Regions from separate parts of the Blastococcus sp. SYSU DS0619 genome, predicted to be linked through region 2. Evidence: riboswitches for the same ligand, from Rfam matches in the RefSeq annotation. Region 2 holds a riboswitch; each other region holds the start of a gene.
The links. Region 2 has a riboswitch for cyclic di-AMP ahead of ACI79T_RS09815 (murein hydrolase activator EnvC family protein). Riboswitches for the same ligand answer to the same signal wherever they lie in the genome.
Positions count from the first base shown of each region.

Region 1: another riboswitch for cyclic di-AMP. It lies ahead of ACI79T_RS09020 (C40 family peptidase); the one in region 2 lies ahead of ACI79T_RS09815 (murein hydrolase activator EnvC family protein).
Region 3: another riboswitch for cyclic di-AMP. It lies ahead of ACI79T_RS17795 (NlpC/P60 family protein); the one in region 2 lies ahead of ACI79T_RS09815 (murein hydrolase activator EnvC family protein).
Region 4: another riboswitch for cyclic di-AMP. It lies ahead of ACI79T_RS18350 (aggregation-promoting factor C-terminal-like domain-containing protein); the one in region 2 lies ahead of ACI79T_RS09815 (murein hydrolase activator EnvC family protein).

Region 1 is NZ_JBJHAM010000005.1:106,159-108,320, reverse strand. Features, by position in the region: gene ACI79T_RS09025 (carboxyl transferase domain-containing protein) at 1-822, opposite strand, end outside; cyclic di-AMP (ydaO/yuaA leader) riboswitch at 1,163-1,321, shown strand; gene ACI79T_RS09020 (C40 family peptidase) at 1,337-1,864, shown strand; gene ACI79T_RS09015 (hemerythrin domain-containing protein) at 1,920-2,162, opposite strand, start outside.
Region 2 is NZ_JBJHAM010000005.1:267,469-269,630, reverse strand. Features, by position in the region: gene ACI79T_RS09835 (hypothetical protein) at 1-12, opposite strand, end outside; gene ACI79T_RS09830 (VanZ family protein) at 60-557, opposite strand; gene ACI79T_RS09825 (hypothetical protein) at 585-719, opposite strand; tRNA gene ACI79T_RS09820 (tRNA-Ile) at 947-1,023, opposite strand; cyclic di-AMP (ydaO/yuaA leader) riboswitch at 1,184-1,315, shown strand; gene ACI79T_RS09815 (murein hydrolase activator EnvC family protein) at 1,340-2,162, shown strand, end outside.
Region 3 is NZ_JBJHAM010000020.1:62,645-64,806, forward strand. Features, by position in the region: gene ACI79T_RS17795 (NlpC/P60 family protein) at 1-782, opposite strand, end outside; cyclic di-AMP (ydaO/yuaA leader) riboswitch at 800-978, opposite strand; gene ACI79T_RS17800 (hypothetical protein) at 1,165-1,485, opposite strand; gene ACI79T_RS17805 (D-alanyl-D-alanine carboxypeptidase family protein) at 1,572-2,162, opposite strand, start outside.
Region 4 is NZ_JBJHAM010000022.1:31,179-33,340, forward strand. Features, by position in the region: gene ACI79T_RS18350 (aggregation-promoting factor C-terminal-like domain-containing protein) at 88-927, opposite strand; cyclic di-AMP (ydaO/yuaA leader) riboswitch at 1,115-1,261, opposite strand; gene ACI79T_RS18355 (class I SAM-dependent methyltransferase) at 1,391-2,047, opposite strand; gene ACI79T_RS18360 (GNAT family N-acetyltransferase) at 2,110-2,162, opposite strand, start outside.

The DNA.
Region 1 (2,162 bases), 160 kb from region 2:
GAGGAACTCGACGGTGGCCAGGCCGCGGAGGCCGACCTGCCGGGCGAGCGCGGCGGCGGCGTCGTGCAGCTGCTTCCGGACCGCGCCCGGCAGGTTCGGCGCCGGCGCGATCTCGACGACCTTCTGCCGGCGGCGCTGCAGCGAGCAGTCGCGGTCGCCGAGGACGACGACGTCCGCGTCCGCGTCGCCGAGCACCTGCACCTCGATGTGCCGGGCGTCCTCGACCAGCTCCTCGGCGAGCAGCGCGTCGGCGCCGAAGGCGACCCGGGCCTCGTCGGCCACCGCGGCGAACGCGGCGGCGACGTCGTCGCCCCGGCGGAGGATGCGGGTGGCCCGCCCTCCCCCGCCGAACCGCGCTTTCAGCATCACCGCGCCGGTGGCATCGAGCAGGTCGACGACCTGGCCGGTCGTGGCGTCGGTGGTGCCCCGCGGGACCGGGACGCCGGCGGCCTCGGCGGCCGAGCGGGCGAGCACCTTGTCCCCGAGCGTCTCCAGGACGGGGGCGCCGGGGCCGACGACGGTCGGCGCACCGCCGTCGTCCCCGCATGCGCGCGGGAGCGCTGGGTCCTCGGAGAGGAAGCCGTAGCCGGGGTGGATCAGGTCGCAGCCGGCGGCGCGTGCGGCCTGCACGATCGCCGCGGCGTCGAGGTGGGCGGCGGGTCCGCTGCCGGGGAGGAAGTGCGTCTCGTCGGCGGCGGCGAGGTGGGGTGCGTCCGGCTCGTCGGAGGCCGTGACGGCGACCGACGTCAGCCCCTCGGCGGCCGCCGCGCGGGCGATGCGGACGGCGATCTCGCCGCGGTTGGCGATCAGCAGGCGGGCCACCCGGCGATGCTCGCACGCGCTCCGACGAGCTGTGGCGACGGTCACCGGGGCGGTCGCGAGCGGATCGGAGCGCACGCGATCGTGGACGGAGAGTCGAGGCATGCCGCGCGTCAGGAAGTAAGTGCGCGGTCGCGCTCCGTGCCGGCGGACGGAACCGGCCGGGATCGTGCGACGGGATCGGCCGTGGTCCGCTCGCGAGTCGCGTTCCCGACGGGGCGCCGTCGTCCTCCCGATCCGGCCCCGCCAGGCCCGTCCGGCCGCTTTGTGACCTTTCCGTGACATGCCTAGCGTCGTCGCCGGTCCGCCCGGGGCCGCGTCGTCACCACCACCGGTGACACCCGTGCGGACACCGCCGAACCAGGCGTCGGATCGCTCCGCCGCCCGGACCGGGGACCCACCGCAGCACTGGGGTGAAGCGTGACCGGCATGCCCGGGAGCGCCGGGCGAGTTCCCCGCCCGAACCCGTCAGCTAACCCGGTAGGCGGTTGTCGGAGAACAGGAGAAACCGTCGTCCATGACGACCACTCGCACGACCTCGGTCACCCGTCGCTCCCTCCGCGGGGCGGCGCTCGCGCTCGTCACCGGAGCGGGCATCGCCCTCTCCCCGCTCCCCGCCGTTGCTGATGTCGGCGGCGGTGGCACCTCCGGCGGCACCGTCACCGTGACGGTCGCCCCGGTCGTCGCACCGACGCACGCCGCCCAGGTGGCGGTCGACACCGCCCTCGCCCAGCAGGGCAAGCCCTACGTCTGGGGCGGCACCGGCCCCGGCGGCTACGACTGCTCGGGCCTCACCTGGTCGGCCTACCAGGCCGCGGGCCTGGAGATCCCCCGGACCTCGCGGGCGCAGTCGACGGCCGGGGTCTACGTGGACCGGGCCAACCTGCAGCCCGGCGACCTGATCTTCTTCTACGACCCGGTCGGCCACGTCGGCATGTACATCGGGGACGGGCTGATGGTGCACTCCTCGACCTACGGCCAGCCGGTGGCGGTCGTCCCGGTCGACTCGATGTGGGGCTACAACACCGCGCGCCGCATCGTCTGATCACTCCTGCGACGGTTCCCCCGGGTGTGCGCGCACGCCCGGGGGGACCGCGCGACTACACAGAGCGGAGGGTCGCCCGCTTCAGCCGGATGATCAGCCGCATCCCGCCGGACTCGGCCAACTCCTGCTGCCGCGCACGCAGCTGCTCCCCGAGCTGCTCGAGGCGCTCCTCCCCCAGCGCGTGCGACTGGGGGAACATCCGCTGCTCCTCCTCCATCGTGTGGTGGCGCACCGTGTTCTCCAGCATGCGCACCTCGGTGGTGAACTCCGGGTCGGTGACGTCCATGCGCATGACGGT
Region 2 (2,162 bases):
GTCGGGTGTCATGGCTCCCGGCTACCCCGGTCCGGGGCGATGCACGGATCGCCCGGGGGCTATCGCGCCCGGGCAGCGGCGAGCCGCGTCGTGCCGACCGCCAGCGCGACGCCGATGGTCATGCCGAGGGTGTTCATCGCCCAGTCGTTCGTGTCACAGGCGCGCCCGATGGCCGGCGCCAGTGCCTGGAGGGCCTCGATGCCGGCCGACGTGACCGAGCCCACCGCCAGCACCGGCAGCGGACGCCGCGAGGCCAGTGCGGCGAAGAACACCACGGGGAGGGACAGCGCCACGTTGGCCAGGAGCTCGACGCGGGTCAGCGAGGGCAGGGCGAACTGCACCGTGCAGACCACCTGGTCGAGCTGCCCCTTCGCGGACGGGGTCAAGGTCAGTGCGAGGACCGGGAGCGCGGAGAGGGCCGTCAGCGTCCACAGGATCCGGCGTCCGGACCGCCGGCTGCGCACCGCCGCGTAGCCGACGACGACGCAGCCCAGAGCGATGGTGGCCAGCGTCACCGGCACGAGCGCCGAGTGCTCCAGCAGGACGTCGGTGATCATCGGGGCCCACCGTAGGGCGCCGGCGGTTCAGGCCGCGACGCTCGGCCGGCTCCCGTCCTCCACGGGTCGGGCGACGTCCGCAGGGCGCGCGGAGAACTGGTGCTGGGCGGCCCATCGGCGGGCGCAGCGCATCCGCCACCAGCGGAAGAACCGTTCGGCCATGTCGTCAGGCTGCCCCGTCTGACGCCGTAGCGCAAGCGACTCGCCACACTCTGTAATCGCGGGTGATGTCGATGCGCCGGGTGTGGATCGCGCCTGGAGCGGTAAGCACTGTTGAACCGACCACACGAGCCCCTCGAGACGGAGGGCGTCGGCAACCGCGGGACGTGCAGTGGGAGTGCCGGCGGTCCGGGAGAACCCGGCCGTGGAGCTGAACCCGCTGGTCACCGTGGTGGGGCGGGTGGGGCTCGAACCCACGACCCAGGGATTATGAGTCCCATGCTCTGACCGGCTGAGCTACCGCCCCGGTGCTGACAGCCTGCCAGATGACGGCGACACGCCGCGCGGACGCGCCCGTGTCTGGAGGGGCGTCTCGTTACCGCCCTGTGACATCTGGCCGATTCGCTTGTACCGTCTCCCGCGGCCCACCCGATGCCGCTCCCGAACCCGGGAGCTCGGGCGGGCCCCGCCGAACCGTGCGGCCAGCTGGCCGGATGGACCGGGGACCCATGTTCTCTGGGGTGAATCCCGCCTGCGCCTCCACGGGCAGGGGGGTAGGGCAAGTTCCGGCCCGAACCCGTCAGCTGACCTGGTAGGCGGACCGAGGAACGGAGACAGTCGCCTTGGCGACCTCGCACCACCAGCACCACCCCACCGTGCCCACCCGCGGGGGCCTTCGCCGGATCGGGCGGGCGGCCACCGCCCTGACCGCTCTGCTGGCCCTGTCCCTGCTGGGGACGACGGCCGCGACGGCCGCACCCGGCGACGCGAAGAGCGAACACGACCGCGTGGCCCAGGAGGTCGCCTCCCTCGAGCAGCGGATCACCGACGCCGAGGACCGGCTGGAGCAGATGACGCTCCGCGCCGAGGAGGCCAGCGGCGCCGTGCTCCAGGCCGAGGCGGAGCTGGCGACCGCCCAGCAGCACGCCGACGCCATCGCCGTCGAGCTGGCCGCCGTCCGCGAAGCCCTCGGGCGCACCCAGGACGACGTCGCGACCCTCGGCCGGGAGGCCTACATGGGTGGTGGCGACGAGACGTTCAGCGAGGTGGAGATGGTGCTGCACGCCGAGGGCCCGGGGGAGCTGCTGCAGCAGGCCGCCACCCTCGAGATCCTCGGCAAGGACCGGGCCGAGGTGCTCGAGGAGCTGCGGGTCGTCGAGGCGCGCGAGGCGCGGCTGGACCAGGAGGCGAAGACCGCCGTCGCCGAGCGCGACGCAGCCGCCCGCACCGCCCAGGAGGCCCAGGTGGCCACCGACGCGCTCCTCGCCGAGGCGCAGGCGGAGTTCGACGCGCTCAGCGCGGAGAAGGCAGCCCTCGACGAGCAGTTGCGCGAGGCGGAGATCCGCATGCTGAGCATGCAGGGCACCCCCGAGCCGGCGAACACCTGGAACCAGCTGCAGGCCGCCGAGCAGGCCGCCGAGCAGGCCGTCGGGGCGGTCGCCGCGA
Region 3 (2,162 bases), on a different contig from region 2:
TAGGGGTCGCCGATCTGGGCCAGCGCGGTGTTCACGGCGACCTGCGCGGCCGAGCTGGGCGCGACGACCCCGCTGGGCGCGGGCGCGGGCAGGCTGTCGCCGCCGTGGACCCGGGCCACCTCGGCCTGCTGCGGGGCCGTGAGCGCGTCGTACCGCCGCTGGTACTCGGCGATCTTCGTCTCGAGATCCTCCTGCTTGGCGGCGATCTCGTCCACGACGCGCTGGGCCTCGGCGGCAGCCGCGGCGGCGGCGTCCCGGGACTCCTCGGCGTCCTCGGACGCCAGCGTCACCTCGGAGAGCACGTCGCTGGTGTGCCCGGCGATCACGTCGAGCGTGCCGAGCTGGGACACCAGCTGGTCCGCCGAGTCGCTGGACAGCAGGACGTCCAGCTGCGACATGCCGCTGCCGGTGTAGGCGCTGCGGGCGAGCAGGCGGACCTGCCCGTCGAGGGCGTCGAGCCGGGCCTGGGCCGCCTCCGCCGCCTCGGTCGCGACCTCGGCGTCGTGCCGGTGCGCGTCCAGGGCGACACGCGCCTCGTTCAGCTGCTCGGAGACGACCTCGAGCTCGTGGCTGGCCTCGGCCACCTGGGCGGCGACCTCGTCGGCCGTGCCGGGGACCGCGCTCGCGGTGGCGGGGAGAAGGGTGACGGTCAGGGCAGCGGCTGCGCTGACCAGCAGGCCGGAACCGACCGGTCCGAGGCGGCGGGCGCTCGCAGGGCTGCGCCGGCCGACGGTGGCGAACTGCTCAGGGGCGTGCGTCAGTAGTGCGTGAGGGGGCGCCACGTGCGGCGGCTCTCCGTTTCTTCCACTGCTACCGCCGACCGAGTTAGCTGACGGGTTCGGGCTGGGAAGACTGGCCCTATCCCCCGCGGGCCGGCGAGCCGGTCGCGGGAGAACTCACCCCAGAACTGCGGTGGGTCCCCGGTACACCTCGGGCGCCGGTGCTGCGCGCCGCGCGGTGATTAGGCGGTGTTCGGTCGAGGTCACCCTTCGACGGATGACGACCACCCGGCCGAACGGCGACGACCTTAACGACCGTGATGCGCCTGTGACAATCGGGAACGGGAGAAACGTGTGGGACGTCATTCCGTCCGACACGGCGCTCCGACCTCGGCATTCACCCGTTCGGGTGTATGCGCGGCCCGCGCACGACGGGCACCGCGGGTCAGCCCGTGCGCCATCCGGAACCCTCGCCGCCGCGGCCGTCGGAGCCGTCGGGGTGGCGCAGGGGCGGCACCAGGCCACCGTCGGCCAGCGCGCGGACGGCCCGGCGTTCCACGTCGTCGAACTCCACCACCACACCCGGCGGGGGGACCACGACGTCCTCGGCGGCAGCCGCGGCCGACCCGCCGCGGGCACGGCCGGTCATCGGGACGACGACCGGATCGATCCCCTGCCATCCCGGCGGGGCGCCGAGCAGGACGGTCACCACGCAGTCGGCGCAGCCGGTCCCCCGGACGGTGCAGGTGTCGCAGTCGATGAGCATCGCTTCTTCTCCTCCGTGAGTCGTTCCGCACGCTAGGAGGAGGCACCGACAATTCCGGCGCACCGCCGTCCGGCCGCCGGGGCGCCTCAGGTCCCGGCGTACTCCCAGTGCCAGGGCTCCTCGCGCCCGTTCCCCGGATCGGCCCAGGTGGGGTGCAGGAAGCCGAACCGGCCGGCGTGGGCGACCATCCAGGCGTACTGCCGCGTGCCGAACGTCTGGATCCCACCGCACAGGTCGACCGCGAGACCCCAGCCGTGGTTGCTGGTGCCGGGCACCGCGGCGAGGGCCGGCTTCTCGCCGTAGAGCCGGACCTGGCCGGCATAGGTCCGGTAGGAGTCGGTGATGCACAGCGGAGCGCCGAACGCGGCCGCGTAGGCCGACGACATGGCGCGGTAGGCCGCCGCCGCGTCGCAGCGCAGCGAGTGCCCGCCGACGCCCAGCGGGCACATCGCGCTCGGCGGGATGAGCCCGTTCGGATAGCCACCCCACGCTCGGGCCCCGTCGTAGCTCGGCGGGTAGACGGTGTTGCCGCACTCGGTCCGCAGGGCTCCCGCGGCAGGCCCGGGGACCGGACCCGCCGGCCGCTGGCCCAGCACCGGCCGGCCGACGGCCAGCACCTGGTCGGCCGGCAGCGTCCGCACCACCACGGCACCGGCCCGCGCGTCGGCGGCGAGCAT
Region 4 (2,162 bases), on a different contig from region 2:
ACGGACGAGGCCCCACCCTGCACGGGTGGGGCCTCGTCCGTCCTGCTGAGCGCTAGCGGCGCACCGGGTCGTCCACCCGGTGCGGCCTCAGTACCAGCCGGTCGACTGGGAGTGGCTCCAGGCGCCGCACGGCGAGCCGTAGCGGTTGTTGATGTAGATCAGCCCGGCGTCGATCTGCCGGTAGCCGTCGGAGGTCTTGGCGATGCCCGTCCCGGCCCACGTCGAGTCGAGGAACTGGGCGATGCCGTAGGCGGTGCTGCGGGGGTTCTGCGCGTTGGGGTTCCAGCCGCTCTCCTTGCCCCACAGGTTCTCCAGGCAGGTGAACTCGCTGCCGGAGCCACCCACCTTCTGCATCGCGTACCCCTTGAACGACCCGGCCGGTGCGGCGGCTGCGGCCGGCGCGGGGGCCGCCGGAGCGGCGGGGGCGGCCGGGGCGCTGGTGGTCCGACGGGGGGCGGCGGCCGCGGCCTGCGCCTCGGCGGCGCGGGCGGCCTCGACGCGGGCGGCCTCGATACGGGCGGCCTCGGCGCGGGCCGCCTCCTCGGCGGCACGGCGGGCGGCCTCCTCCGCCTCGATGCGGGCGGCCTCCTCGGCGGCACGGCGGTCGAGCTCGGCCTGCTCGGCGGCAGCCCGGGCCTCGGCGGCCGCGGCCTGCTCGGCCACGCGCTCGCTGCGGCTGGCCGCGAGCGGGGCGAGGGAGTCGACGGCCGACTCGACGGCGTCGGCCGGCGGCGCCTCGGCGGGGATGCCCAGCTGGGCGGCGACGCTGACCGAGACCGGCTGCGCCTTGGCGTGGGCCTCGGGCTCGTTGGCGACGACGACGTTGACGACCAGGGCACCGGCGGCGACGACCGCCAGCAGGAGCGCCGGGCGACGGACGGACGTGGGGCGCAGGGCGCGGGTGATCGAGGTGGCGCGAAGGTTCATGGGGTGGGACTGCTCCAGGGGCAGGGCACAGCGGGTCCGCGGCGGACAGCTGCAGGGGTGGTCGAGTGGCAGCGGGTGCAGGGCGGGACGCCCGGGCGCTCAGCGCGGGGAAGGCGCGCGCGAGGCTCCGTACCGGCTGCGGTTCCGTGCAAGGTGGGCCCGCAGGCTCGCCATGCGGCGGCTCTCCGTTTCTTCCGTCGTGCCGCCTACCGAGTTAGCTGACGGATTCGGGCGTGGAAGTCGCCCTACCCGCGCCGACGTGCTCGGCGCGCGATTCACCCCAGTGCTGCGGTGGGTCCCCGGCTCACCCGCGGCGCGATGGCAGCGGGCGACTCGGCGGCGCCCGGCGGACCTCCCCGGATGGGGAGAGAACGACCGGCCGGGCTGGCCCACGGTAACCACCGTTATTCGTTCGTGACAATCCCTCTGGGGGAACTACCGTGTGGAAGTCGTCTCGCGGAGCTCAGGGCAGCTGCCAGACGGTCGTCCGGCGCACCGCCGTGGGCTGCGTGGGCGACGGCTCGGTGTCGGGGACGTCGTACACCGCCAGCGCGGTCAGCCGGTCCTCCGGCAGGTAGACGCGGCCGGGGTCCCCGACCAGCACCTCGACCCCGCGGGCGCGGGCGGCCTCGAGGAAGGGCAGCACCCGGTCGGTCATCTCGCGGTCGTAGCAGACGTCCCCGGCGAGGATCACCGCCACGTCCGGCGGCCCGTCCCCCAGCACGTCGCCCACCGGCGTGATCCCCGGTGCCCCGTTCCGCTCGGCGTTCACGGTCACGGCGGTGAGCGCGTACGGGTCGACGTCGCTGGCGAGCACGGAGCTCGCCCCGGCGCGCACCGCCGCCACGGACACCAGGCCGCTGCCGGCGCCCAGGTCGAGCACCGCGCGCCCGGCCACCAGCTCCGGGTGGTCGAGCACGTAGCGCGCGAGCGCCTGGCCGCCCGGCCAGGCCGCCGCCCAGAACGGCGGTTCGGTGGAGGTGCGCCCGTGCTCGGTCTGCATCGCCTCCCAGAGGGCGACGACGTCGGCGGCGACCAGCAGCTCGACCTCGGGCACCAGGTCGGGCCGCACCGGGCGGGTGTGGGCGCGGACGAACTCCGCGGGAACGGGATGGTCCACCCCGGCAGTCAACCGCACCGGGACTGCGGCGGCGCGGGCCGGGCTGCTCGGAGCCGGACTGCTCAGAGCCGGGCCGACCAGGAGGACAGCCGGCCGGCGGGACGGAACCCGAGCG